DNA from 3 places in the Actinomadura miaoliensis genome. Region 3 is predicted to be linked to each of the others. Evidence: predicted binding sites of a transcription regulator. Region 3 holds the regulator's gene; each other region holds the start of a gene.

Region 1 (9,545 bases), on a different contig from region 3:
GGAGCACGTCGTCGAAGGTCAGCCCCTCGGGCAGGAGCTGGGTGACCTGGGGCTGCGGTACGGCGGCCTCGGCTTCGGGGTTCATCGGTGTCGCGGCGCCGACTCCGCCGGACGCGATGCCGTCGGGGACGGTGCGCCGTCGGACGGAACGGGGAACGCCGCTTCCCTCCTTCCGGATGGTGTGGGCGCGTGTCCATCGGCCCGTGCGGGCCTGGGGGCGACGCCGCCGGGCGTGGGCGGCCTCCGGCCCGGGTCGCCGGGGCTCCACTCCATCGTAGGGCGTGCACCCGGAGCGGGGACGGCGCTTCGCGCCGCAGGTCACGTGGCCTTGGTGACATTGAACGGCGGTCGCGTCCCCGCAATTCCCGATCACGGAACGTGAAAGCTCGATCATTCTTCGCGCCCGGACGAGATCGGGGCTCCCGTTCGCCCGCCTCGTCGCAGTAGCGTGGAGGGGTGCACGACGATGCCCCGCTCGACCCGTTCGCCGGCGACCCGGAGGACCCGGCCGCCTCGCTCGGCGACCCCGGGGAGGACGCCGCTCCGCTCAGTGTGGCGGAGCGGGAGGACGTGCTGGCCGACCTCGCCGACCTGGAGGTCTTCCGGGCGCTCCTGGAGCCGCTGGGGGTGCGCGGCCTGACCGTCGACTGCGGCGACTGCGGCAAGCTGCACTACATCGACTGGGACCTGCTGCACGGCAACCTGCGCCACCTGCTCGACGAGGGCACCCCGCGGGTGCACGAGCCCGCCCTGGCGCCCGACCCGGTCGACTACGTCTCCTGGGAGTACGCCCGGGGCTACGTCGACGGCGTCATCGACAGCGAAGAAGGCCGCGACACCGATTAGCACCCGGCGGCAGGGGCGGGCGGCGTGCCCGGCGTGTCCATCCGGCTCTGCGTGTCCATCCGGCTCTGGCGTCCTGCGGGTCAGGGTTGTTCGCGCCGCGGATCGTCCCGGTCGCCTCTGGCGCCCTTCTCGTGCTCGCCGACCGGCTTGCCCTTCTCGCCTAGCTTGCCCTTCTCATCCCGCTCGCCGGTGAAGACGCGCGGCTCGAAACCGGAGCGGGAGCGCTCGACGGGCCTGGGGATCCACCGGCGGAACTCGTCGATGCGGCGCCGGAACTCGTCCTCGGCCGGGCGGGCCGGCCACGGCAGCCCGGCTGGAGGCGTGACGCCCGGCCGGGTCGGCTGGACGAGCGTGCCGTCCGGGGCGCCCGGCGACGGCGAGGGCGACGGCGATCTCGACGGGGCCGGCGACTGCTCGTCCCGGCCGGTGTCCCGGTCGGCCTCGCGCCCACCGCGCTCGGCGGGTTTCCGGGACGGCGCCGGCGACGTGGGCTTACGCGGCACGCCCCGCGCCCGTCCCGCGTCCGTGACGGGCCCGGTCGCGGGAGGCGGCGCCACCGGGCGCAGCGTCTGCCGCTGGGCGTTGGCGGACGGGTCGTCCGCCGGCCGCGTGATCTGCTTGCCGGGGGGAGCGTCGTGCGCGGACCGCCTGGTCAGATCGCCGCCCGCGGCGGCCACCCCGCCCGACGCCAGCACCGCGCCCGCCACCCCGAGCGCCACGATCGTGCGGCGCCCGCGCCGGCGCGGGCCGGGCGGCGGCTCGGGGCCGGGGCACCGGTCTGGCCCGGGCTCTGCGACGTCGGCGACCAGCGCCCGCAGCAGGTGCACCGCCGGATCGGACTCCGCGCCCGCGGCCCGCAGCCGCTCGTCCAGCTCGGCCTCGGCGTCGCCGGAGCTCCCGGCCTCGTCCGGGTCCGGTAGCGCACCGGCGGGCTGGGGCTCGGCGGAGGCGGCGGGCTCAGTGGCGGGCGCAAAGGACGCAGCGTGCCGTGCCAGCGCCTCGAAGACGGCGTCGCTGCGGCGCACCGCACCCAGATCGCCGGTCGGGGCCTCGGACGCGGGGGCATCGCCGCGGCTGGAAGGTTCGACCGGATCCGGGGCGCCCGTGCTGCGCTCCGTCAAGCGATCGACTCCTCTCTGGCCATCGCCCGAAGCCGGGCCAGAGCCCGGTGCTGCGCGACCCGTACCGCCCCCGCGGACATGCCCAGTACATTACCGGTCTCCTCCGCCGACAGACCCGCAACCACTCGCAGAAGCACCAGCTCACGCTGATGGTCGGGGAGACGGGTGAGCAGGTCGCGGGCGCGCTGGGCCTCGATGTAGCGCACCACCGTCTCCTCGGGGCCGGGCCGGTCGTCGGGACCGTCCGGCAGGTCCTCGGTCGGCACGGCCGCCCGGACCGCGCTGCGCATCGCGTCGGCGATCTTGTGCGCGGCGATGCCGAAGACGAACGACGCGAACGGCCGCCCCATGTCGCGGTAGCGCGGCAGCGCCGACAGCACCGCGATGCAGACCTCCTGGGCCACGTCGTCGGCGATGTGGTACTGCCCGGACACGCGGCCCAGCCGGGCCCGGCAGTACCGGACCACCATGGGACGCACCTGGCCGATCAGCACCTCGATCGCGCCCGGGTCGCCCTGCACGGCCAGGGTCGTCAGCTCCTTGAGGTCCCCTTCCTCGGCCCGTCCGCCTTCCGGCGACACCGCGCGCAACTGCCGTCGGCGGCCGGTGTCGGGGGGCACCGGCGGGGCCGGGCCTCCCGAGGGTTCGGTAGCGCGCGCGGTCGTGGTCCCGGCGAAGCATCCCTCGGTCACGTAGAGCATGATGCCCAGCGCGCTCCGACCTGTCTCCACTGTGCAAGACAACGGAATGGTCACAGTGCGGCCGTGCGGCGCTCTTTCACCACACTGCGCGTCCACGTCGACGCGCAAAGTGACAACGAGACGGACGAAAAGAGCCCCCGCCGGTCGACCGGCGGGGGCTCTGTGACGCGACCGGAGCGGTCAGTGGCCGTGGCCGTGACCGTGGCCGTGCCCGCCGGCGGCCTCCTCGGCCTCCTCGGGCTTGTCGACCACGAGGGCCTCGGTGGTCAGCAGCATGCCCGCGATGGACGCGGCGTTGCTGACCGCCGACCGGGTCACCTTGACCGGGTCGATGACGCCCTGGGCGATCAGGTCGCCGTACTCGTCGGTGGCGGCGTTGTAGCCGTGGCCGGCCTTCAGCTCCTGCACCTTGGAGACGACGACGTAGCCCTCCTTGCCGGCGTTCTCGGCGATCCAGCGCAGCGGCTCGACCAGCGCGCGGCGTACCGCCTCGGCGCCGGTGGCCTCGTCGCCGGACAGGCCGAGGGCCTCGAAGCCCTCCTTGGCCACGTGCACCAGCGCCGAGCCGCCGCCGGAGACGATGCCCTCCTCGATGGCCGCGCGGGTCGCCGAGATGGCGTCCTCGAGGCGGTGCTTCTTCTCCTTGAGCTCCACCTCGGTGGCCGCGCCGACGCGCAGCACGCACACGCCGCCGGACAGCTTGGCGAGGCGCTCCTGCAGCTTCTCGCGGTCCCAGTCGGAGTCGCTGCGCTCGATCTCGACCTTGATCTGGCGGACGCGGTCCTCGATGTCGGCGGCGTCGCCGGCGCCGTCCACGATGGTGGTGGCGTCCTTGGTGACCGTGATCCGGCGGGCCCGGCCGAGGTCCTCGACGCCCAGGTTCTCCAGCTTGAGGCCGAGGGCCTCGCTGACCACCTGGCCGCCGGTGAGGATGGCCATGTCGGCGAGCATCGCCTTGCGGCGGTCGCCGAAGCCGGGGGCCTTGACCGCGACCGAGGAGAAGGTGCCGCGGATCTTGTTGGCGACCAGCAGGGCCAGCGCCTCGCCCTCGACGTCCTCGGCCACCACCAGCAGCGGCTTCTTGGTCTGGGCGACCTTCTCGGCCAGCGGCAGGAACTCCGTCACGTTGGAGATCTTGCCGTCCACGATCAGCACGTAGGCGTCCTCCAGGACGGCCTCCATGCGCTCGGGGTCGGTCACCATGTGCGGCGACAGGTAGCCCTTGTCGAACTGGAGCCCCTCGGTGAACTCCAGCTCCAGGCCCATGGTGTGGGCCTCCTCGACGGTGATCACGCCGTCCTTGCCGACCTTCTCGAACGCCTCGGCGATCAGCTCGCCGATGCCGGCGTCCTGGGCGGAGATGGTCGCGACGTGCGCGATCTCGCTCTTCTCCTCGACCTCGCGGGCGACCTTGAGCAGCTGGTCGGACACGTGCCGGGCGGCCGCGTCGATGCCCCGCTTGAGGCTCAGCGGCGAGGCGCCCGCGGCCACGTTGCGCAGGCCCTCGCGGACCAGCGCCTGGGCCAGCACCGTGGCGGTGGTGGTGCCGTCACCGGCGATGTCGTTGGTCTTGGTGGCCACCTCCTTGGCCAGCTGGGCCCCCAGGTTCTCGTAGGGGTCCTCCAGCTCGACCTCGCGGGCGATGGTCACACCGTCGTTGGTGATGGTCGGCGCGCCGAACTTCTTGTCGATGACCACGTTGCGGCCGCGCGGGCCGATGGTCACCTTGACGGCGTTGGCGAGGCGGTCGACGCCGCGCTCAAGAGCCCGGCGCGCGTCCTCCTCGAACTCCAGGATCTTCGCCATGCGAAAACAATCTCCCTTCGCGCGAACCGCCCCGGCCCGCCCCTGCTAACGGGCCGGACCGGGGCGGTGCGTCACTGCTCGGACGCCTTACTTCTCGACGATCGCGAGGACGTCACGCGCCGAGAGCACGAGGTACTCCTCGTTGTTGTACTTGACCTCGGTGCCGCCGTACTTGCTGTAGAGCACGACGTCGCCGACCTTCACGTCGAGCGGCACCCGCTCGCCCTTGTCGTCGACGCGACCCGGGCCCACGGCCAGGACGGTGCCCTCCTGGGGCTTCTCCTTGGCGGTGTCGGGAATGACCAGGCCCGACGCGGTGGTGGTCTCGGCCTCAAGCGGCTGGACGACGATGCGGTCCTCAAGCGGCTTGAGAGCAACCTTGGTGGCGGTCGTCACGATCTGACCTCCCCTTCGGTGGTGTCCTCGGCCGGCTTGGAAAGGCCGGCCGCACATGTGGCAGAAGAGGCGACCCCGGACCGGCCTGCCGTCGCGGGTGCCAGACCGACCTCGTCGCTTATTGGCACTCTCACATTGAGAGTGCCAGTCATGGAGACTATGCCGTGGCCGGGAAGGCGTCAACACGAACACGTGCGCACCCCCCGGCCCTGGCACCGCTACCGTCCGGGGTATGGACATCGAGGCGTTCCGGGCCCTTCCGGGCCCCGCGGGCCGCGCCGTGCTCGCGGCGGCCGCCGAGGCGGACCTGAGCGAGAACGCCCTGCTCAGCACGGCCGCGCGCCTACGTGAACGCTACCCCGCCGATCTCGTCGCCGCCGCCTTGACCCAGGCCCGGCTGCGCGTGCGCGCCCGAGCCAAGTTCGGTCCGGACGCCGACCGCATGTACTTCACCCCCGACGGCCTGGAGCAGGCCACCCGCGCCCGGGTGGCCGCCCACCGCGCCCGCCGCTTCGCCGCGTACCTGGACGGCCGGCAGGGCGGGGTGGTGCTGGAGATGGGGTGCGGGATCGGGGCGGACCTCATCGCCCGGGCGCGGCAGGGGTGTCGTGGTGAGGGCGTGGAGCGGGACGCGCTGACGGCGGCGGTGGCGCGGGCGAACGTCGAGGCGCTGGGGCTGGCGGACCTCGCGTCCGTCCGCGAGGGCGACGCCACCCAGGAGGATCCCGCCGGGTACGCGGCGGTCTTCGCCGACCCGGGGCGGCGCACCGGCCGAGGGCGCGTGTTCGATCCCCGGGCGTACGAGCCGCCGCTCGACACCGTCCTGGAACTGGCCGCGCGTGCGCCCGCCGGGTGCGTCAAGGTGGCGCCGGGCATCCCGCACGAGGCGATCCCGGACGGCGCGGAGGCCGAGTGGGTCTCCGTCGGCGGGGACGTCAAGGAGGCCGCGCTGTGGCTGGGCGGGCTGGCCGGGACGGCGGGCCGTCGCGCGACGGTGATCCGGTCGGACGACCCGGACGCCCCCACCGCGACCCTCACGCCCGACCCCGGCCTGGACGCGCCGGACGTGCGCGCGTGGGGGCGTTATCTGTACGAGCCGGACGGCGCGGTGATCCGCGCGCACCTGGTCGCCGAGGTGGCCGCGCAGGTGGGCGGCGGCCTGGCCGACCCGCGCATCGCCTACGTCACCGCCGACACGGCCGTGGCGACGCCGTTCGCGGCGGCCTACGAGATCGAGGACGTGCTGCCGTTCTCTGTCAAGCGGCTGCGCGGCGAGCTGCGCCGCCGGGACGTGGGCATACTGACGATCAAGAAACGCGGTTCGGCGGTGGACGTGGACCGCCTGCGCCGCGACCTCGGGTTCACCTCCAGGGCGCGCAGGGGCGGCGGGAGAGAGTCGACCGTCGTGCTCACCCGCGTGGGCCGGGCACCGGTCGCGCTGCTCGCCCGCCCGGTCGCCGCCGCGCCGCCGGCCACGGCGTGATCGGAAAGCGGCCGCCGTCGCGGCCGACCGGCCTCCGCCGCGCGCCGGAGAATCGGCGAAGATCTCCACGCCGCTGAATGACCCCAAGCGGATCCGGGAGACGCGCCAGCGCACAGCAAATGTTGCACACATTGCGGCATTGCGTTCGCTAAGGATTGCGCCGATCCCGGACCGCGCCTATGACACTCGGAATCGCGGGCGGCCGAGAGAAAGGCGAGGGCCGGGCGGCACCCGGAATTGACGGGCGAGGGGGCGGCCCGGCGCGCCGGTCCGCGCCGCGTCCGCCGGACCGGCAGACTGTGCGCCCACAGGCCGGTAGGCCCTGCGCCGCGGCGTCCGCGACACCAGCCCGCCCGGCTCGCCCGCGAACCGTCGGAAATGCCCATGCCCAGGATGATCGCCCCCTTTCCGGCCACTCGGAAAAGCAAGTGCATTCCACAGAACTCGCAATGTTTCCTGTTCGCTTTATCGCGGCGCCGCGCAACCACTACAGTGAGGCGTTCACGATTCAATGCCGCACGCCATTTCGTCGCGTCGGCACACGAAGGAGCATCGGGTGGAAACGAATCACAACTTCCTGCAGACGGGGGGTCAACCGGTCTCGGATCGGATGCGGGAGTTGCTCGCCCGTGCGGCGCAGGACCACGTCTACGAACAGCGCTCACAGGGTCAGGTCCTGGACGAGATCCGCCAGCGGCTGGAAGGGATGGAATGGCTGCTGCGCGAGGTCCGGGAACGGGAGCTGGGCGGGCTGACCGGGCAGCTCGACGGAGTCCGGGGGCAGGTCGAGGAGCTGGCGGGCAAGCCGCCGGAGTGGGCCGAGGGCCTGGCCGAGCACATCGAGGCGGTGGGCGAGCGGGTCAAGCCGGTGGCCGAGCTGCCCGCGCTGTGGGCCGACGTGGGCGTCGTCGCCGAGAACGTCGACGAGGGGCTGACCCGGCTGCAGGCGGTGCTCGACTCCGCGCAGCACATCAACGACGCCACCCAGCAGGCGTCGCAGCGCATGGAGGAGATGACCAAGCGGCTGGACAAGCTGCAGGGCAGCATGGAGGCGGCCTCCGTCCGGTTCAACCGGCTGGACAAGTCCCTGGCCGAGCTCGGTCACCGGGCCGAGAAGCTGGAGCACTCGATCAACGGGATCACCGCCCGGGTCGACCAGTCGCTCGGTGAGATGGCCGACCGGGTGGAGCAGGGGCTGGAGGCGGTCAACGGCAGGGTCGAGGGCGTCGGCGGGCGGCTGGACGGCCTGGACGGACGGCTGGACGGGCTCGATGGCCGACTCGAGGGGCTGTCGGGCAAGCTGGACGGCCTGGACGGGCGGTTCGAGGGCATCGACGACCGGATCGGCTCGCTGGGCGAGCGGCTGGACCGGCTGCCGGCCACCCTGGAGGTCGGCGAGCTGCACCGCAAGCTGGCCGAGCTGGCGCAGCGGCCGGTGATCGACCACGGCGACCGGTTCGACGCGCTGGAGAAGCACCTCGCCGACGCGGTCCACCCGCTGATCGAGGAGCTGCGCGCCCGGCCCGACCGCGACGAGGTCAAGGCCACCATGGCGCAGATCGCCGAGACCGCCTACAGCGACGTTGCCAAGCGCATGGACGAGTTCTCCCGCCGGTTCGAGGGCCTGCACGAGGACGTCCGCAAGCGCATCGAGGGCATCCACGAGGAGGTCACCCGCAAGGTCGACGGCGCGCTGGAGGAGTTCACCACGCAGGTCGACATCGTCTCGCGCCGGGTCGAGTCGGTGCACGTGGACGTCACCAAGCAGGTCGAGTCGGTGCACACCGAGATGGCCCGGCAGGTGGGCGGCGTGCACGAGGACATGACCAAGCGGATCGAGGACGTCCACGAGGACGTGACCAAGCAGGTCGACGTCATCCACCAGGACGTCACCCGGCGGGTCGGCGGCCTGCAGGACGCGTTCGCCAAGCGCGTCGACGGCTGGCAGGAGGAGGTCGCCCGGCGCACCGACGCGGTGCACGCCGAGCTGGGCCGCCGGTTCGACGACGTGCAGGAGGAGGTCGGCCGCAAGGTCGACTCGGTGCACGGCGACGTCTCCAAGCAGGTCAACGCGGTGCACGAGGACGTGCTCAAGCGGCTGTCCACGCTGGAGGAGACGATGCTGGCGCTCGCCGAGGCGCTGCTGCGTCCCCGGCGCGAGAGCAAGGACTAGCCGGGGGCCGCGGAAGGCCGCGACCGGCCGTCAGGATCGGCTCGTGCGGCGGGGCGCCCGCCCGCTCCCGTGCGCCCACGGCGCCCCGCCCCGCCCCCCCGCCCACGCGTTTCCTCCACCGAATCCGTTCGCGCGCCGCAAGGCGTCGCGGCGACGCATGCCGATGACGTGCTTTTTGTTACGTTCCGTCTTCGCAAAATCACTCCCAACCCATGCCCGAATCGGTTTTCATGGTTCCCGTGACCCACTCTCCGGCTCCCCGACCTCCCGTCGGCACCCCGCCCGACAGCACCACGCTGCGCTGGGTGCAGGAGTGCTTCGGCCGGGGCGCCGTGGTGAAGATGGTGCGTCCGCTGCCGGGCGGGGCCGCCCACGTCAACCACGCGCTGCTGGTCGAGAGCGGCTCCGGGGAGGCGCACCGGCTGGTGCTGCGGCGGTGGCTGCCGTACGCGCCGCCCGCGCACGCCGCCGACGCCGAGACCGCCGAGGGCGCCGCCGCGCGGCCCGCCGTGCCGGGCGTGGGCGCCGAGTTCTCCCCCGAACGCGAGATCGCCGCGCTGGCGCTGCTGGCGGGCTGCGAGGTCCCCACGCCGTCGCTGGTGGCGGCCGACCCGGCCGGCGCCTACTGCGACGCGCCCGCGCTGATCATCGAACGGCTGACCGGGCATCCGCCGCGGCCGTCGCCCGGCGACCTGCCCGAGTACCTGATCCAGATGGCGGCCGCGCTGCTGTCGGTGCACGCGGTCAACGGCGCGTCCACCATGCCGCCGTACGTTCCGTACAACCGGCTCGACGTGCGCCGGCCGCCCGTGCACGCGCAGCGTCCGGTGCTGTGGGAGCGGGCGTTCGACGTGGCGTCCGGCTCGGCGCCCGAAGCGCCGTCCAGGTTCATCCACCGCGACTACCAGCCCGACAACACCCTGTGGTCCTACGGGCGGCTGACCGGCGTGGTCGACTGGTCGGACGCCTCCTACGGCCCGATCGCCATCGACATCGCGCACATGCGCCTGCACATGGCG
Region 2 (9,545 bases), on a different contig from region 3:
GTCCCAGAGCAAGCAGCGGATGCGGGAGCGGTGGCGCACGCGCAGCGAGCCGAACCCGGTCGAGTCGCTCCTCACCACCGTGTGGACCGGACCCGCCCCGCTCATCGTCGAGCCCGCCTCGCCGTTCGGCGTGGTGCCCGCGCCGTCCCCCGTCCCGCTGGCCGAACGCCGCGCCGAACCGGCCCGCACAGGCCACCCGGGCATCTGACCACCGCCCGCCTCGCCGCTCTCGGCGTCGGCCGGGGCGGGGTCAGTCGAGGGCGGCCAGCTGGTCGGCGAACCAGCGGCGTGGGGGGAGCGCGGTGGCGGCGGCGGCCAGCCGGGCGCTGCGTTCGGCGCGGCGGTCGGGCGGCATCAGCAGCGCCTGGTGCAGCGCCTCGGCGGTCTGCGACACGTCGTAGGGGTTGACGACGAGCGCGTCGGCCGCCAGTTCGGCCGCCGCGCCCGCCTCCCGCGACAGCACCAGGGCGCAGCCGTGCTCCGACACCACCGGCCCCTCCTTGGCGACCAGGTTCATGCCGTCGCGGATCGGGTTGACCACCAGCACGTCGGCCATCCCGTAGGCGGCGAGCGAGCGCGGATAGTCGTCGTTGACCTGCAGGATCAGCGGATCCCAGGTCGCGGTGCCGTACTCGTCGACGATCTGCGCGGCCAGCCGCTGCACCGCCGCGGTGTACTCGCGGTACTCGGGCAGGTCGTGCCGGGACGGGTAGGCGAACGCCAGGTGCACCACGCGGCCGTGCCACTCGGGATGGTTGGCGAGCATCTCCCGGTAGGCGGCCAGGCCGCGCACGATGTTCTTGGACAGCTCGGTCCGGTCGATCCGCACGATGAGCCGCCGGTCGCCGACCTGCTCGCGCAGCGCCCGGCGGCGTTCGGCGACGTCCGGTTCGGCGGCGCGCGCCCGCAGTTGCTGCCCGTCGACGCCGAGCGCGTGCACGCCGACGCGGGTGACGTGGCCGGCGAAGGTCACCGTCCGGGCCGCGCGGTCGACCCGGGCGCCCGGCAGCAGCTGCTCGCAGCAGTCCAGGAACGCCGCGGCCCACCGTTCGGCGAGGAAACCGGCGTGGTCGGCGCCGAGGATGCCGTCCAGCACCGCCGCGCCGACGTCGTCGGGCAGCAGCCGGTAGTACTCGGGGGACGCCCACGGCGTGTGCGAGAAGTGCACGATCTTCAGGTCGGGGCGGCGGTCGCGCAGCATCCGCGGCGCCAGCGACAGGTGGTAGTCCTGCACCGCCGCCTTGGCGCCCGGGGCGGCGTCGCGGGCCAGGGCGTCGGCGAACGCCGCGTTGTAGGCCTCGTACGACTGCCAGTCGCGCCGTGCGCGCGCGTCGAAGTGCGGGACGCGGGGCGTGTCGTAGAGCAGGTGGTGGACGAACCACAGCGTGGAGTTGGCCACGGCGTTGTAGGCGCGGTGGAACGTCGCGGGCGGTATGTCGAGCATGCGCACGGCCGCCCCGCCCGTGTCGTGCCCGTCCAGGTCGAGCCTGCCCTCGGGGGCGCGACGCGCGGCCGAGCGGTCGGCCTCCCCGAGCGCCGCGCACACCCACAGCACGTCCGGCGGCGCGCAGCCGTCGTCCGGCTCGCGCCCGCCGCCCGTCACCGCGGCCAGCCCCGACACCAGGCCGCCCCCGCCGCGCCGCAGCGTCAGGGAGCCGTCGTCGGCGAGCGAGAACGACACCGGGCCGCGGTTCGACGCCACCAGCACTTGGCTCATAGGGGAAGCGTCTCAGTTCGTGAGCGCGCGCTTCAAAGAGACCCGCAGGAAGGCGTTTTCGGGCCGTCCCCAGACGGTGCAATGCCCGGTGTCACAGGGCCCCGGCGTGTATGTCGATCTTCTCCGGGTAAACGAGCGCGGCGTGAGCAGGGCCGAGACGACGAAAACCGTTCTGGTCGCGGGGACGGCGAACCTGTTGCTGGCGATCACCAAGCTGGTCGCGGGGGTGCTGGCGGGGTCCAGCGCCATGCTGGCCGAGGGCGCGCACTCGGTGGCCGACACCCTCAACCAGGCGTTCCTGCTGGCCTCGCTGCGGCGCAGCGCGCGCCCGCCGGACCGGCGGCACCCCTTCGGATACGGCAACGAGCGGTACTTCTGGTCGCTGCTGGCGGCGTTCGGGATCCTCGTCGCCGGGGCCGGCTACTCGATCTTCGAGGGCGTGCTGGCGATCGTCGGCCGGGAGCCGGGCGGCGAGCAGGTCTGGCTGGCCTTCACCGTGCTGGCCGTCGCGGCGGTGCTGGAGGGGACGTCCTGGCTGCGGGCCTTCACCCAGGCGCGCCGCGAGGCCCGCGGCACCGTGGTCGGCCATGTGCGCCGGACCCCCGACGTGACGTTCAAGGCGGCCCTCTTCGAGGACACCGCCGCGATGATCGGCCTGGCGTTCGCCGCGGCCGGGCTGACGCTGCGGGAGGCGACCGGCTCGCCGGTCTGGGACGGGATCGCCTCCATCCTCATCGGGCTGCTGCTGGTCGTGGTGGCGTTCGCGCTCGGCCGCGACAGCCGGCACCTGCTCATCGGGCAGGCCGCCGACCCCGCCGCGCAGCGCGAGATCCGCGCGGAGATCACCGCCGCGCCCGGGGTGGACGGCGTGGAGGAGCTGTTCACCATGCACTTCGGCCCGGAGGAGATCCTCGTGGCCGCCAAGGTGCACTTCTCCGACGCCATCAGCGCCGACGAGGCCGAGGACATCGCCGGGGACATCGACCGGCGGCTGCGCGAGCGGCTGCCCGCCGTCCGTCACGTCTTCCTCGACCCCACGCAGGAAGACGCCCCCCAGCGGGACTCCGCTCCGTCGATGGACCCGGCCCGGCGCGACCTCACCGGGTAGCCGTGACGGCCCGGCCCGGCTGCTGGGACGGCGCGTGGCGCGAGTGGCCCGGACCTGTCCGGCCGGGACGCGTGACGTGGCGAGGAGGTGGGTAATGTCTCACATTGCGAGACCCTCTTGTCCGGCAACCGGTCAGATCATGTAAAGTCGCGCATACGACGTGATACCGCTCATGCGGAACGTTCGGCGAACGAGCGTTCTCTCCGCGCGGACACACGCGACGGCGGCCGCCCCCGGCGGCCCGCACCACAACTGAAGAACGCTCATCCAGAGGGGTGGAGGGACCGGCCCTGTGAAGCCCCGGCAACCACCTGGTTCGTAAGCGCTCGCGATCCCGCGAGGCCGGCCAGGAAATGGTGCCAACTCCGGCCTGCGACCAAGGTGGCGCAGGAAAGATGGGGAGAAAGGCCTCGCCACATGGCTGTCACGCCTGCCGTCGATCTGGGACCCGCGACCGCCCTCACCTGCCGCGAATGCGGTCACACCCGCGAACTCGGCCCGCACTACGCGTGTGAGGAGTGTTTCGGCCCGCTGGAGATCTCCTACGACTTCGCCGGCGTCTCCCGCGCCGACATCGAGGCCGGGCCGCGCAACATCTGGCGCTACCGCGGGCTGCTGCCGGTGCCGGGCAACGTCGCCGACACCCCCAACACCGAGCCCGGCCTGACCCGCCTCGTCCGCGCCGACCAGCTCGCCGAGTCGCTGGGCCTGCGCCGCCTGTGGGTCAAGGACGACAGCGGCAACCCCACCCACTCGTTCAAGGACCGCGTGGTCGCGGTGGCGCTCGCCGCCGCCCGCGAGCTCGGCTTCAAGGTGCTGGCCTGCCCGTCCACCGGCAACCTGGCCAACGCGGTCGCGGCCGCCGCGGCCCGGGCGGGCATCCGCAGCGCGGTGTTCGTCCCGTCCGACCTGGAACGGCAGAAGATCCTCACCACGGCGGTGTACGGCGGCACGTTCGTCACCGTCGACGGCAACTACGACGACGTCAACCGGCTGGCCTCCGAGATCGCCGGAGAGCAGGACGACTGGGCCTTCGTCAACGTCAACGTGCGCCCCTACTACGCCGAGGGCTCCAAGACCCTCGGCTACGAGATCGCCGAGCAGCTCGGCTGGCGGCTGCCCGACCAGATCGTGGTCCCGGTCGCCTCCGGCTCCCAGCTCACCAAGATCGACAAGGCGTTCCAGGAGCTGATCAAGCTCGGCCTGGTCGAGGACAAGCCGTACCGGGTCTTCGGCGCCCAGGCCACCGGGTGCTCGCCGGTGGCGGCCGCGTTCAAGCAGGGCCACGACGTCGTCCGGCCGGTCAAGCCCGACACCATCGCCAAGTCGCTGGCCATCGGCAACCCCGCCGACGGCCCGTACGTGCTGGACGTGACGCGCCGCACCGGCGGCGCGGTCGAGGACGTCACCGACGAGCAGGTCGTCGAGGGCATCCGGCTGCTGGCCCGCACCGAGGGCATCTTCGGCGAGACCGCGGGCGGCGTCACCGTCGCGTCCCTGCGCAAGCTGGCCGAGTCCGGCGCCCTCGACCCCGAGGCCGAAACCGTGATCATCAACTCCGGGGACGGGCTGAAGACCCTGGACGCCGTCGCCCCCGTCGTCGCGCCGACCGCGAACATCGCCCCCTCCCTGGAGGCGTTCCGCGCCGCGGGCCTGGCCTGACCGGACGCCCGCCGCGGCCGCGCGTCTCTTCGGCGGCCGCGCATCCCGTCGTACGACCCGAGCACTTCGAGGAGCCAGCATGAGCACCGTGTCCGTTCGGATCCCGACGATCCTGCGGAGCTACACCGGCGGCGAGGCGGAGGTCAAGGCCGAGGGCGCCACGCTGCGCGCGGTCGTGGCCGACCTGGAGGCCAGCTACTCCGGCATCTCCGCCCGCATCCTGGACGACAACGGCAAGATCCGCCGCTTCGTCAACGTGTACGTGGGCGACGAGGACGTCCGGTTCGCCGAGGGCCTGGACACCCCGACCCCCGAGGGCGCGCAGATCTCCATCATCCCGGCCGTCGCCGGCGGCTGACGGCACCGACAACGGCCCGCGCCCGGCACTCGTCGGGCGCGGGCCGCTTTTTCCCGCGCGCGGGACAAAGCACGAAAACCGGCTTCCCGTTCGCCGCCATCGGGTACGGGCCCCTCATGGGCATAGCGGAGGACGTCGCGGGGACGGTGGAAAGTCATCCCATGGTCCGGAAGGTGAACCTGGTCGGCTCCCGGGCGCGCGGAAACGCCACCGAGTTGTCGGACTGGGACTTCCACGTCACCGTGGACGACTTCGCCGGGGTCGCCGCCGTCCTGCCGGGCATGGTCGCCCCGTACGGGCCGCTGGCCGCCCAATGGGACCCGCTCGGCGACTGCGCGAGTTATCTGCTGATCTTCCCCGGTCCCGTCAAGGTCGACCTGCTCTTCCCGGAGATGCCGCGCAGTTGGAACCCGCCGTGGCGGGTCGGCCCCGACACCCTTCCCGCGATCGACGCGCACTTCTGGGACTGGGCGTTGTCGCTGGCCGGCAAGCGCCGCCACGGAAAGTCCGACCGCGTCCGCGGCGAACTGCTGAAGATGACGCGATTCCTGCTGGGCCCACTCGGAGTGCAGACCGTCCCGCAATCCCTGGAGGACGCCGCGGCGCGTTTCGTACGGGCCCGCGACCGCCTGGAGTCGCGATATGGGCTGCGCATCTCCCGGCGCCTGGAGGAAGAGGTTCTGCCACTCCTGCGTACTCCCGAGACCGGCCATTACCGCCCGTCCGGCCTTCCCTCGTAAACGGCCGCGCTCCCCGACGGGCGCGGTTTCGCCATGCCTCTCGCGGGGCGGGCGCGGCTCTTCCCGCCTGCGTCGCCTGCGCGCGGAACACGGCCCCTCCCGGCGACGCGACCCGGGTCCGCGTTCAGCGAACGTTCCGCGAACGTGCCGCGACGAGCGGCGGACGGCCACCCGCGGCGGCGCCCGGCCCGCCCCCGACGCCGGATGCTTTCGCAGGTCAGGGGGTGTCCGGGCAGGTAAGGAGGGTACAGCCGGGGGGAAGGTCGGCCGCTTGCACTCGGACGGGTAGAGTGCTAAACACGTCGTTGGCACTCTACTGTGGAGAGTGACAATCCCACAGTGTGGGTCGGGGCGATGAGGCCATGCCTCCGGCGGCGGAATGGCAGCCGTCGGGCAGGTCGTCCGTCGCGGGCATCGGCTCGATCCGTAAGGCCACCCTGTTCCGGGAGGACTGGAGCCTATGGCTGCAAAGATGATCTCGTTCGACGAGGATGCCCGGCGCGGCCTCGAGCGCGGTATGAACCAGCTCGCGGACGCCGTCAAGGTCACCCTTGGCCCCAAGGGCCGCAACGTCGTGCTGGAGAAGAAGTGGGGCGCCCCCACGATCACCAACGACGGCGTGTCGATCGCCAAGGAGATCGAGCTGGAGGACCCCTGGGAGAAGATCGGCGCCGAGCTGGTCAAGGAGGTCGCCAAGAAGACCGACGACGTCGCCGGTGACGGCACCACGACCGCCACCGTGCTGGCCCAGGCGCTGGTACGCGAGGGCCTGCGCAACGTCGCGGCCGGTGCCAACCCGATGTCGCTCAAGCGCGGCATCGAGGCCGCGGTCGAGCGGGTCAGCGAGGAGCTGTCCAAGCTGGCCAAGGACGTCGAGACCAAGGAGCAGATCGCCTCCACCGCCTCCATCTCCGCGGGTGACACCCAGATCGGCGAGATGATCGCCGAGGCGATGGACAAGGTCGGCAAGGAAGGCGTCATCACCGTCGAGGAGAGCCAGACCTTCGGCCTGGAGCTGGAGCTCACCGAGGGTATGCGCTTCGACAAGGGCTACATCTCGCACTACTTCGTGACCGACCCCGAGCGGATGGAAGCGGTCCTGGAGGACCCGTACATCCTGATCGTCCAGGGGAAGGTGTCGGCCAACAAGGACCTGCTGCCGGTCCTGGAGTCGGTCATGCAGGCCGGCAAGCCGCTGCTGCTGATCGCCGAGGACGTCGAGGGCGAGGCCCTGGCCACCCTGATCGTCAACAAGATCCGCGGCATCTTCAAGTCGGTGGCGGTCAAGGCCCCCGGCTTCGGCGACCGCCGCAAGGCCATGCTGGGCGACATCGCCACCCTGACCGGCGGCCAGGTCATCAGCGAGGACGTCGGCCTGAAGCTGGAGAACACCACCGTCGACATGCTGGGCCGCGCCCGCAAGGTCGTCGTCTCCAAGGAGGAGACCACGATCGTCGACGGCGCCGGTGACGCCAACGAGATCGCGGGCCGGGTCAACCAGATCCGGGTCGAGATCGACAACACCGACTCCGACTACGACCGCGAGAAGCTGCAGGAGCGGCTGGCCAAGCTGGCCGGCGGCGTGGCGGTCATCAAGGCCGGCGCGGCCACCGAGGTCGAGCTGAAGGAGCGCAAGCACCGCATCGAGGACGCCGTCCGCAACGCGAAGGCGGCCGTCGAGGAGGGCATCGTCCCCGGCGGTGGCGTGGCGCTGCTGCAGGCGGGCGCCAAGGCGTTCGACAAGCTGGAGCTGAACGGCGACGAGGCCACCGGCGCCAACATCGTCAAGCGCGCGCTGGAGGAGCCGCTCAAGCAGATCGCGGTCAACGCCGGCCTCGAGGGCGGCGTCGTGGTCGAGAAGGTCCGCTCGATCGAGCCGGGCCAGGGCCTGAACGCCGCGACCGGCGACTACGTCAACATGTTCGAGGCGGGCATCATCGACCCGGCCAAGGTGACCCGGTCGGCGCTGCAGAACGCCTCGTCCATCGCGGCGCTGTTCCTGACCACCGAGGCCGTCATCGCCGAGAAGCCGGAGAAGGAGAAGGCCCCGGCGGGCATGCCCGACGGCGGCGGCATGGACTTCTGAGTCCGGCTCCGTACGACTCGGTACGCCTGGCAGAGGGGCGGTTCCCCACGGGACCGCCCCTCTTCGCGTGCGCGGGCCGCCCGGCACGGCCCGATTAGTCTTTCCGCGGGAGGTGGGACGGTGGCGGACGCCGAGCACGTGAACATCTGGATGCTGCCCGAACGTCCGGCCCGGGGGCCGCGGCCCGCCTACAGCAGGGCGCAGATCACCGAGGCGGCCGTCCGGATCGCCGACGCCGAGGGACTGGACGCGGCCTCCATGCGCAGGATCGCCGCCGAGATCGGCGCGGGCGCCATGTCGCTGTACCGGTACGTCCCGAGCCGCACCGACCTGATCGAGCTGATGATCGACCACGCCCTCGGCGAGATGGACCTGCCGGAACATCCCTCGGGCGACTGGCGCGCCGACGTCACCCTGCTGGCCGGGCGGCAGCGGGCCATGCTGCTGCGTCATCCCTGGATGCTGGGGCTGCGGCGACGTCCCGGATTCGGGCCCAACCAGCTGCGCCTGATCGAGTTCGGCTGCCGCGCGCTGGACTTCGGCCAGCCCATCGACGACATCCTCGCCGCGTACGCGATGCTCAACGGCTACGTCGAGCAGGCCGTCGCGGAGCAGCTGACCTGGATCGAGGAGCAGCGCCGCACCGGCCTGAGCCGCGAGGACGTGATGGTGCGCAATTCCGCCTACGTCCGCCAGATCCTGGCCAGCGGCGAGTACCCGATGTTCATTCGCATCATCCGCGACGCCGTCCAGCCGCACATGGACGACGACCGGCGCTTCCACTACGGGCTCGACCGCGTCATGGCCTGCATGGCCGCGATCCTCCCCACCGACAACACCACAGGAGCCCCCGCCGACACCCCAGGGGAAAGCACCCGCCCCCCGGACACGGGACCCGACTGAGTTCGAGCGGGGCCGTCCGGCCGGGGACCGGCGGGGGGTGTGGAAGCGGGCGGGGGAGGGCACGTGCTCAGGGGCCGCATTCGGGCCATTGGCACGGTTGAGGTCGCCGGCGCGTTGTCAGGGTGAGGCATTGATGCGTTGACGCGGTCAGACCGGACGCCTTCGGGAGGTGTGGAATGACGGACGCGTTCGGCACGATGCGCCACGTGTACGGTCTCTTCGGCGCGTCCATCCTGCGTGTCGAGCAGCCCAGGCGGCTGCCCGCCGCCAAGTCCCAGTACAGGATCTTCGACGGGCCCGGGACGCTGGTCGCCGAGGCGGAGGAGGAGAACGTCTCCATCCGCCGTCAGGCGTCCCGCGTGCTGTGGGGCGGCTCGGAGGCTTCCGCCCGCACCGTGCGGGTGTCCGACCCGCAGGGCGTGCCGCTCATGGTCATCGACAAGCCCGTGCATTCGCAGAACGCAACCGTGTACGACCCGGACGGCGCGTTCGTCGGCGTGTTCCAGCAGGAAGACCACACCTTCCGCTACGGCCTCCACGACGTCGCCGGACGGCGCGTCGGCGAGCTCAAGGGCAACCGGCTCGGCCGCAGGTTCGCGGTGCTCGACGCCCACGGCGCGCACGTCGCCCAGGTCGACAAGAAGTGGGCCGGCGTCGGCAAGGAGGTCCTGACCACCGCCGACCGCTACACCGTGGAGATCTACCGGTCGCTCCCGTACCCGCTGCGGCACCTCGTCGTCGCGGCCGCCCTCGCGATGGACATGATCCATTACGAGGAGAAGGACTATTTCAACTGACCGCGCCACCCGTGACCGGGGAGCGCGCGGGGCTACCCCGCCGCGCCGACCGCGTCGGTGCCGTAACACGCCTCGGCCCTCGGCGGGGGTTCCCCTCGCCGTCCCGCCTTGGCAGGATCACCCAAGCGCCGCCACGCACCGAACCGGTGCCGGGCCCCGGCCGTACCGCTGTGC
Region 3 (9,545 bases):
TCTTGTCCTGCAGGGCCCGGACCGCCTTGGCCATCGCCAGGTAGGTCTTTCCGGTGCCCGCCGGGCCGATGCCGAACACGATCGTGTGCTTGTCGATCGAGTCGACGTACCGCTTCTGGTTGAGGGTCTTGGGGCGGATGGTCCGGCCCCGGCTGGACAGCACGTCCAGGGTGAGCACCTCGGCGGGGCGCTCCTCGGTCTGGTTCCGCAACATCGCCAGGCTGCGCTCCACGGCGTCGGGGGTGAGCGGCGTGCCGCCCTTGAGCAGCTCGATGAGCTCGGCGAACAGGCGGGAGACCAGCTCGGTCTCCGCCTCCGCCCCGGTCACGGTGATCTCGTTGCCCCGGACGTGGATGTCGCTGTGGAACGCGCGTTCGATGACGTGGAGCAACTCGTCCCGGGAGCCCAGCAGGCTCACCATGGAGTGGTCGTCCGGCACCACGATCTTGATCTGGGAGCGCGTGGCCGTGCGGTCGTCGCGCTCCAGGTGAGTTGATTCGACCATCAGCCGGGCCTTACGGCCTTCTTCGACCTGCCTTCTGTCGCTACCGGGTTTCCGCGTATGTCGCCATCCATGGTACTGGCCGCTCGCGACATGACGCCGCCGTATTTTCGGTGGCTACCCGCGGCGCCGCCGGGGAAACGGCGGCGGCCCGCCCGCCCGTCAGCCGGGCGGCCAGTTCAGCCCGCGCCCGCCGAGGACGTGCGCGTGCACGTGGAAGACCGTCTGCCCCGCCTGGGGACCGGTGTTGAACACCACCCGGTAGCCCGTCTCGGCCACGCCCTCGTCCACGGCCACCTGGTGCGCCTCGCTCAGCACCTCGGCCAGCAGGCCGGCGTCGGCGGCGGCCAGGTCGGCCACGCTCGGATGGTGGTCGCGGGGGATCACCAGCACGTGCGTGGGGGCCTGGGGGTTGATGTCGCGGAACGCCACGGTGCGCGCCGACTCGCGGACGACCTTGGCGGGCACGTCCCCCGAAACGATCTTGCAGAACAGGCAGTCGGTCATCGGTCTCCCTCCGCGATCGTGCCCGAATCCTACCGAGCGGCGTCCGGCGCGTGGCCGCGGACGCCCGCGCTGGATAGGGTCTCGCCGATCAACCATTGACGGATCGGCCGCATTCCACCGGTCCGCTGGATTAAGGTTGCAACCCTGGCGTACCCCCCGGTTCGAAACCCCTGCGCCTCCCGCCTTGTCGGCCGGTCGGGTTCGCCATGCACGCCGTCCCGAAGGCACCTCATCCGAACGGATGGCCGGGGGACGGCAAAGGCGGCGGATAGGTGACCGAGGTTGGCAGGAACATGCCCTTTCGTAAACCGGACGACGAGGGTGCGCGTCCCACAGACGTGACCGAGACCCTCGTGGCCAGGGGCACGGCGGGGGCGGTGGCCGTCGCCTGGGATGCCGATCAGGCGGTGACCGCCCTCTACAGCGCCAACTACCGTTCGCTGGTGCGGCTCGCGGCGATGCTCGTCCGCGACGCCGGGACGGCCGAGGAGGTCGTCCAGGACGCCTTCGTCGCCATGCACGGCGGCTGGCGGCGCCTGCGCGACCCCGACAAGGCCCTGTCCTACCTGCGTCAGTCGGTGGTCAACCGGTCGCGGTCGGTGCTGCGGCACCGCGCTGTGGTGGAGAAGTACGCCCCCAAGGGGCTCCCGGACGCGCCCAGTGCGGAGGCGGGCGCGATCGGCGAACTGGAACGCAGCGCGGTGATCGAGGCGCTGCACCGGCTGCCCGCCCGCCAGCGGGAGGCACTGGTGCTGCGCTACTACGCCGACCTGTCCGAAGCGGAGATCGCCAGCGCGATGGGCATCAGCCGGGGCGCCGTCAAGAGCCACACGGCCCGCGGGATGGCCGCGCTGCGCAACGTCCTGGAGCAGTTCTCGTGACTTCCACCCAGCACCTGAGGCCGTCCGGGTCCTCCGGCCGGCCGAGGGGCGGCCCCGCCGCGCCGCGGGCCGTCCGGGGCGCGCGCCTGAGGGGCGACCCCGCGCACGGGACGGCGGAACCGCACCCGCCGTCGCGTGCCTGCGGGCCGCCCTCGCGACCGAGCAATCGAAAGGAGGACGGGGCCTCCACCGGCCTGCGGGCCGCCCCCTTCGCCCCGGAAGTGACATGACCGACCCCCACGACGAGTACGGCGACATCCTCCGCCGTGCGCTCAACGCGGAGGCGGAGAAGGTCACCCCCGCGGCCGACGGCCTGGAGCGGATCCGCCGCCGCATCGACGACCGACGCCGGCGCCGGTTCTCCTGGGACTGGTTCACCGCCAACTGGGCGCGTCCGCTGCTGGCGGTCGCGACCGCCGTGGCGATCGCCGGGCTCGGCGTCTCGGCGCCGCAGACGCTGGGGTTCCTGTCGTCGACCGCCGGCGGCAACGGCTCGTCCGACGGTCACGAGCAGACCGCGCGGAACGGGTCGACGCCCGGCGTCCCCGGCGTGCCGCCCGGCACCCGCGTCCCGGACTCCTACGGCAGCGCTCCCGGCGACGACCCTTCGGCGTCCGTCTCCTCCACCCCGCCGACCGCCAGCGGCTCACCCGCGTGCGGTCCCGGCGACACCACGACGGACCGGCCGTCCGCCAGCGGCTCCCCCGCCCCGCAGCAGAGCGGCACGTGCTCGACCCCGCCGACGTCGCCGACCCCGCCCACGCAACCGCCGCCCACCACGCCGACGACGACGCCTCCCAGCGAGCCCACCGAGCAGCCGGAGGCACCGACGTCGAGCGAGCCCGCTCCCGCCTCTACCGACGCGCCCGCCGTGGCCCCAGAGTGATCTGACGGTCACCGAGCCGAGCGCTCACAATCCCACACTCCGCGATCCCTCCAGCCCGGGATCGGCTTCCGCATGCCCGGAAACACCCGCCATGCCTGCGCCATGCGCATGCCCTGACGGGCGGCCTACCAGCGGCCGGTGGCGGCCAGCAGGACGGCCGCGGCCGCCACGCCCGCGGTGGAGGTGCGCAGGACGGTCGGGCCCAGGCGGACCGGACGCGCCCCGGCGGCGGCGAACCGGTCGAGTTCCTCGGGGGCGATGCCGCCCTCCGGCCCGACGATCACCACGATGTCGCCGCTGCCGGGCGGCCGCAGCGCGCTGAGCGGCTCGCCGGCCTCCTCGTGCAGGACGACGGCGCAGGCAGCGGCGGCGACCCGGGCCTCGACGTCGGCGGTGGCGGCCAGCGGCGGCACCTCCGGCAGCCAGCTGCGGCGGGCCTGCTTGGCGGCCTCCCGGGCGGCGGTGCGCCAGCGTCCCAGGGCCTTGTCGCGTTTCTCCGGGCGCCACTGCGTGACGCAGCGGGCCGCGGCCCACGGGACGATCTCGTCCACGCCCGCCTCGGTCATCGTCTCCACGGCCAGCTCGCCCCGCTCGCCCTTGGGCAGGGCCTGGACGACCACCAGACGCGGCTCAGGGCGCTCGTGGCGGTGCCGCGTGAGCACGTCCAGGGTCAGCGACGCCCGGTCGGCGGCGGCCACCACGCACTCGGCCAGCAGCCCGGCGCCGTCGGTGAGGTCGACGCGCTCGCCGGGCCGCAGCCGGCGCACGGTGGCCGCGTGCCGGCCCTCCGGCCCGCCGAGCAGGACGCGGTCGCCCTCCAGCGCGGAGGACTCGGCCAGGAAGACCGGCGGAGACACGATTCCCGTTTCCTACTGGTTCCCGTTGGGCGGGGTTCCGTCCTACTGGTTGAACACGTCGCGCAGGCGTGAGAAGACGCTGCGCTGCCCGGGGGCGAACTTGCCGGGCGGACGCTCCTCGCCGCGCAGCTCGGCCAGGCGGCGCAGCAGCTCCTCCTGCTCGTCGTCGAGCTTGGACGGAGTCTCGACGTTGACGTGGATGAGCAGGTCGCCGCGGCCGCTCTCGTTCAGGTGCCGCACGCCCCGCCCGTACAGGGTGATGACCTGCCCGGACTGCGTGCCGGGCTTGATGTCGACCTCTTCGGCGCCGTCCAGCGTGTCGATGGTGACGCTGGTGCCGAGGGCCGCCGCGGTCATCGGGATCTGCACGGTGCAGTGCAGGTCGTCGCCCTCCCGCTCGAAGATCGGGTGCGGCTTCTCGACGATCTCCAGGAACAGGTCGCCGGGCGGGCCGCCGCCCGGGCCGACCTCGCCCTCCCCGGCCAGCTGGATGTGGATGCCGTTCTCCACGCCCGCCGGGATCTTGACCTTGACGGTGCGGCGGGTGCGGACCCGGCCGTCGCCCGAGCACTCCGGGCACGGGGTGCGGATCACGCTGCCGAAGCCGCCGCAGCGCGGGCACGGCCGCGAGGTCATCACCTGGCCGAGGAACGAGCGCTGCACCTGCTGCACCTCACCGCGGCCCATGCAGGTGTCGCAGGTCTCCGGGTGGGTGCCGGGCGCGCAGCCCGAGCCCTCGCAGGTGGTGCACACCACGGCGGTGTCGATCGTCAGCTCGCGCGTGGTGCCGAAGGCGGTCTCGGCCAGGTCCAGCTCGACGCGCAGCGTGGCGTTGCGGCCGCGCCGGGCGCGGGTGCGCGGGCCACGCGAGGTCGCCGTGCCGAAGAAGGCGTCCATGATGTCGCTGAACGGGAAGCCGGCGCCGCCGAACGGCCCGGCCCCGCCCGCGCCCGAACCCGCGGCCGCGAACGGGTCCACGCCCAGGTCGTACATCTCGCGCTTCTTGGGGTCGGAGAGCACCTCGTACGCCTGGGTGATCTCCTTGAACCGCTCCTGGGTCTCCGGATCGGGGTTGACGTCCGGATGCAGCTCGCGCGCGAGCCGCCGGTACGCCTTCTTGATCTCGTCCGGGCTCGCGTCGCGGCGGACCCCCAGGGTCGCGTAGTAGTCGTTGGCCACTTACGACCCCGCCAGGATCTGTCCAACGTAGCGTGCCACTGCCCGTACCGCTCCCATCGTGCTGGGGTAGTCCATGCGTGTCGGCCCGAGCACTCCGAGCCGAGCCAGGGTCCTGTCCCCGACGCCGTAGTCGGCCGCGACCACCGAGGTGAAGCGCAGCCCCTCGTCGGGGTTCTCCGTGCCGATCCGCACGGTAACAGAAGACGAGGACTCGCCGACCTCGCCGAGCAGGCGCATCAGCACCACCTGTTCCTCCAGGGCCTCCAGGACCTCGCGCAGGCTCTGCGAGAAGTCCACGGCCGCCAGGTTGGCGGCGCCGGCGAACACGATCTTCTCGTCGTGCTTCTCGACCAGCGTCTCCAGCAGCACCGACAGTACCGCCGCGGCGACCGGCCGGTCGTCCACCGCCACCTTCTCCGGGAGGTCGGCCACGGCGTTCGGCACCTCGCCGAGCCCGCAGCCGTCCAGGCAGGTGTTGAGCAACGCCCGCAGGTGCCCGACGGTGTCCTCGGAGACGTCGCGCGGCGTCTCGATGACCCGCTGCTCGACCCGGCCCGTGTTGGTGATCAGGACCAGCAGCAGCCGGTGCGAGGCCACCGGGACCAGTTCCACGTGCCGCACCGTCGAGCGGGTCAGCGACGGGTACTGCACCACGGCGACCTGGCGGGTCAGCTGGGCCAGCAGCCGTACCGTCCGGCCCACCACGTCGTCGAGGTCGTAGGCGCCGCTGAGGAACGTCTCGATGGCGCGCCGCTCGGCCGACGACAGCGGCTTGATCGTCGACAGCCGGTCGACGAACAGCCGGTAGCCCTTGTCGGTGGGCACCCGGCCCGCGCTGGTGTGGGGCTGGGTGATGTACCCCTGCTCCTCCAGCACGGCCATGTCGTTGCGGATCGTCGCCGGGGACACTCCGAGGTTGTGCCGGTCGGCCAGCGACTTGGACCCGACCGGCTCGTTGGTGGAGACGTAGTCCTCGACAATGGCGCGCAGGACCGCCAGCTTCCGGTCGTCGAGCACGTGGTCACCTCCCCTGCCCCCGTACTGGCACTCCATACTTCCGAGTGCCAAGTGTACGGCCCGGCGGGCACCGGCTGGAGTGCCTGGCGCGGCCGAAAGCAGCCCCGGGGCGTCCCCAGGGCCGTGCCCGTGGCCGGTCCCGGCCTCCCGGGGGGCGCGCCACGCCGAAGGACGTGCGCGAACGGTGCCGGGGCGAGCAGTGCGGTTAATGTGCGGATCCGTGCGGAGTAAGGACTACGGAAACGACGTCCTGGCAGGCGACTGGCGGCGGCCCCGCAAGGGTCAGATCCCCGAGATCCCGGCCGAACGCGACCTGGTGGTGGAGGACCCGGACAGCGGCTTCTGCGGCGCCGTGGTCGGCTGCGACAAGTTCGGCGTGACGCTGGAGGACCGGTTCGGCAAGCGCCGGGTGTTCCCGTTGGCCAAGGCGGGGTTCCTGCTGGACGGCAAGCCCGTCACGCTCGTCAGGCCGGCCCAGGCCCCGCAGGGACCGCGAGCCCCGGCGCGCTCCGCCTCCGGGTCCATCGCGGTGAGCGGCCTGCGCGCGCGTGTGGCCAAGGAGAGCCGCATCTACGTGGAGGGCGTGCACGACGCCGAGCTGGTGGAGAAGATCTGGGGCCACGACCTGCGGGTGGAGGGCGTGGTCGTGGAGTACCTGGAGGGCGTGGACGACCTGCCCGCCATCGTGGAGGAGTTCGCGCCCGGCCCGGAACGCCGCCTGGGCGTGCTCGTCGACCACCTGGTGGAGGGTTCCAAGGAGAGCCGGATCGCCGCGCGAGTGCGCTCCCCCCACGTTCTGGTGACCGGCCACCCGTTCGTCGACATCTGGCAGGCCGTCAAGCCCCGCGCCGTGGGAATCAGGGCCTGGCCGAACGTCCCGCGCGGCGTACCTTGGAAGGAAGGCGTGCTCGCTGCTCTGGGTTGGGGGGACGACGTGGGCGAGGGATGGCGGCGCATCCTCGGTTCCGTGAACTCCTATACGGACCTGGAACCTGAGCTGCTCGGGCGCGTCGAAGAAATCATCGACTTCGTAACGGCCCCCTAGCGCCTCAAAGGCCGTTCCGCGGCCTTGCCAGGCGTCCTTGCCCCCGATCCCTCGTCCCCACTTCCTTGTCCCAGCCCCGCAGCCCTCACCGCAGGCGACCACGAGGAGCAGGCCATGACGCACGGGCACCCCGGCCAGCCGGGATACGACCCGCCCAACCACGGGCAGCAGCCGGGCTACGGACAGCAGCCGGGCTACGGCCAGTCCCAGCCCGGATACGACCCCGGCTACGGACAGCAGCCCGGCTACGGCCAGGCCCCGGGGTACGGGCAGCCTGGGTACGGGCAGCCGGGATACGACGCGTACGGGCAGGCGCCCGGGTACGGCTCCTACGGCGGCCAGATGCAGCCGTACGGCGCCCCCGGATACGGCCCTGGGCAGACGACCTCGGACGAGCGGACGTGGGCGCTGCTGGGCCATCTGGGCCAGCTCGTCCTCGGTTTCATCGCGCCGCTGCTGGTCTACCTGATCAAGAAGGACGAGTCGCCCTTCCTGCGGCACCACGGCGCCCAGGGCCTGAACTTCGCGATCACCCAGACCGTCTACGTGATCATCAACATCGTGCTGATGTTCCTGATCATCGGGTTCTTCACGTTCCTCGCGCAGTTCATCGCGCAGATCGTGCTGCTGATCATGGCGGCCGTCGCCGGGAACCGCGGCGAGTGGTACCGCTTCCCCTCGTTCATGGCCTGGCCCATGATCCGCTGACGCGCACGCCGCGCCGAGCCGGGCCGGGCCGACGTCAGGCCGGTCGACGTGTCGGGCCGGTCGACGTGTCGGGCCGGTCGACGTGTCAGGTCAGGTCGCGGACGACGGCGTCGGCGAGCAGGCGGCCGCGCAGGGTCAGCACCGCGCGGCCGCGCCGGTAGGGCTCCGGCTCGATCAGCCCGTCGTCGATCATGCGGCGGACGGCCCCGTCGTCCAGGAGCTCGGCGGGACAGCCGTCGGCCAGCCGCAGCTCGAGCATGACGCGCTCGATACGCCGGTCGGTGTCGTCCAGGACTTCGCGTGCGTGCGCGGGGGTGACGCCCTCGGCCAGCCGCGCCGCGTAGGCGGCGGGGTGCTTGACGTTCCACCAGCGGGTGCCGCCCACGTGACTGTGCGCGCCGGGGCCCACGCCCCACCAGTCGGCGCCCGTCCAGTAGAGCATGTTGTGGCGGCAGCGGGCTTCGGAGGTCGCCGCCCAGTTGGAGATCTCGTACCAGCGCAGGCCGTTCGCGCTCAGCGTCTCCTCCGCGATGAGGTAGCGGTCGGCCATGGCGTCGTCGTCCGGCTGCTCCAGCCGCCCGCGCCGCACCTGCGCGGCCAGGCGGGTGCCCTCCTCGACGATGAGCGCGTAGGCCGAGACGTGGTCGGGCTCCGCGGCCAGCGCCGCTTCCAGAGACGCCCGCCAGTCGTCGTGGCTCTCCCCCGGCGTGCCGTAGATGAGGTCCAGGTTGACGTGTTCGAAGCCCGCCCTGCGGGCCCAGTCCACCACCTGGGGCACGCGCCCGGGCGTATGGGCGCGGTCCAGCACGGCCAGCACGTGCTCGCGCGCGCTCTGCATGCCATAGGAGACGCGGGTGAATCCGGCCTCGCGGAGCTTGCCCAGGTACGCCTCGTCCACCGACTCGGGATTGGCCTCGGTGGTGACCTCGGCGTCAGGGGCCAGCCCGAACTCGGCGTCGATGGCACCGAGAACGCGGCCCAGGTCGTCCGGGGCCAGCAGCGTCGGCGTGCCCCCGCCCACGAAGACGGTCGCCACGGGCAGTTCCGCGTCGCCGAGCACGCGGCGCGCCATCCGGATTTCGGCGATCGCCGTGTCCGCGTAGGAGTCACGGCTCGCCCCCGGGCCGAGTTCACCGGCGGTGTAGGTGTTGAAGTCGCAGTAGCCGCACCGCGTCACGCAGAACGGCACGTGCACGTAGAAGGCGAACGGCCGCGTCCCCAGCCCTTCCAGGGCGCGCGCGGGAAGCGCGCCGTCGGCGGGTACGGGGTCACCATCGGGCAAGGTAGCGGGCACCCCTCCAGTCTGCCGCTCCTCGCCTCATGCCGAGACCATCCCTGGGGTCACCGCCCAGCGAGCCTGGCACGCAGCCAGTCGGGCATGTGCTCCTCCGAGCGGGGGAAGTGTTCCAGGTCCACCGCGTAGGTGTCGGCGGTCAGCGGCGGGTTGAAGTCGGGTTCGCCGTCGTAGTCGAACTCGGCGCTGAACCGCCCGGACCGTTCCACCCGCAGGCGCGCGGTGAACCACGCGCCCTTGTCCTCGCGGTACATCAGCTGCCGCAGGTCGTCCATCTTGTCGCTGGCCTGCCCGGGCACCGTGGTGGGCCGGATGTTGCCGTCCGCGTCGACGACCTGCAGGGCCGAACTGTCGATGCTGACGGTGGCGCGGAACACGAACTCCATGTGCTCCCACCCGTCGGGGGCCGCCGACCGCAACGCCCGCACCGCCCCGTTCACCGTTTCCCGCTCCTCCGGAGACAACCTCACCTGCTCGGAGTGGGTCACGGCACAACCTCCCTTGTCGTCCCACGCCGCCCAGCGGCCGATCCCCTCGACCCTACCGACCCGCCACTGCCCGCCCTGGAATCACCACCGTGTCGCCCATCGGCCGCATGGGCACGGGCGCCGTCCGGGACACCTTGGGGGGATTCTGCGCATGTGGGGGTCGGGGTGGTGATCAGCGTGG

The links. The regulator HrcA, encoded in region 3, represses chaperone genes, less so after heat shock. The targets are predictions, from matches to a motif close to TTGGCACTCTCNNNNNGAGAGTGCCAA.
Positions count from the first base shown of each region.
Region 1: a site for HrcA is predicted at 4,992-5,018, ahead of groES (co-chaperone GroES). Genes of this name have one in related genera too.
Region 2: a site for HrcA is predicted at 5,891-5,917, ahead of groL (chaperonin GroEL). Genes of this name have one in related genera too.

Region 1 is NZ_BAAAZG010000019.1:74,627-84,171, reverse strand. Features, by position in the region: gene guaB (IMP dehydrogenase) at 1-85, opposite strand, end outside; gene ABD811_RS16390 (DUF5319 domain-containing protein) at 457-846, shown strand; gene ABD811_RS16385 (hypothetical protein) at 927-1,967, opposite strand; gene ABD811_RS16380 (sigma-70 family RNA polymerase sigma factor) at 1,964-2,557, opposite strand; gene groL (chaperonin GroEL) at 2,849-4,474, opposite strand; gene groES (co-chaperone GroES) at 4,562-4,870, opposite strand; gene ABD811_RS16365 (class I SAM-dependent methyltransferase) at 5,103-6,353, shown strand; gene ABD811_RS16360 (hypothetical protein) at 6,910-8,526, shown strand; gene ABD811_RS16355 (phosphotransferase family protein) at 8,757-9,545, shown strand, end outside.
Region 2 is NZ_BAAAZG010000007.1:1,568-11,112, reverse strand. Features, by position in the region: gene ABD811_RS08755 (sulfotransferase family protein) at 1-208, shown strand, start outside; gene ABD811_RS08750 (alpha,alpha-trehalose-phosphate synthase (UDP-forming)) at 251-1,717, opposite strand; gene ABD811_RS08745 (cation diffusion facilitator family transporter) at 1,860-2,825, shown strand; SAM riboswitch class I at 3,086-3,227, shown strand; gene thrC (threonine synthase) at 3,243-4,487, shown strand; gene ABD811_RS08735 (MoaD/ThiS family protein) at 4,567-4,845, shown strand; gene ABD811_RS08730 (nucleotidyltransferase domain-containing protein) at 5,007-5,585, shown strand; gene groL (chaperonin GroEL) at 6,046-7,671, shown strand; gene ABD811_RS08720 (TetR/AcrR family transcriptional regulator) at 7,792-8,574, shown strand; gene ABD811_RS08715 (LURP-one-related family protein) at 8,751-9,371, shown strand.
Region 3 is NZ_BAAAZG010000026.1:53,275-62,819, reverse strand. Features, by position in the region: gene ABD811_RS20725 (PhoH family protein) at 1-505, opposite strand, end outside; gene ABD811_RS20720 (histidine triad nucleotide-binding protein) at 665-1,009, opposite strand; gene ABD811_RS20715 (SigE family RNA polymerase sigma factor) at 1,348-1,890, shown strand; gene ABD811_RS20710 (hypothetical protein) at 2,117-2,776, shown strand; gene ABD811_RS20705 (16S rRNA (uracil(1498)-N(3))-methyltransferase) at 2,902-3,633, opposite strand; gene dnaJ (molecular chaperone DnaJ) at 3,676-4,812, opposite strand; gene hrcA (heat-inducible transcriptional repressor HrcA) at 4,813-5,829, opposite strand; gene ABD811_RS20690 (DUF3097 domain-containing protein) at 6,038-6,874, shown strand; gene ABD811_RS20685 (DUF4870 domain-containing protein) at 6,989-7,582, shown strand; gene hemW (radical SAM family heme chaperone HemW) at 7,668-8,876, opposite strand; gene ABD811_RS20675 (antitoxin YezG family protein) at 8,924-9,364, opposite strand.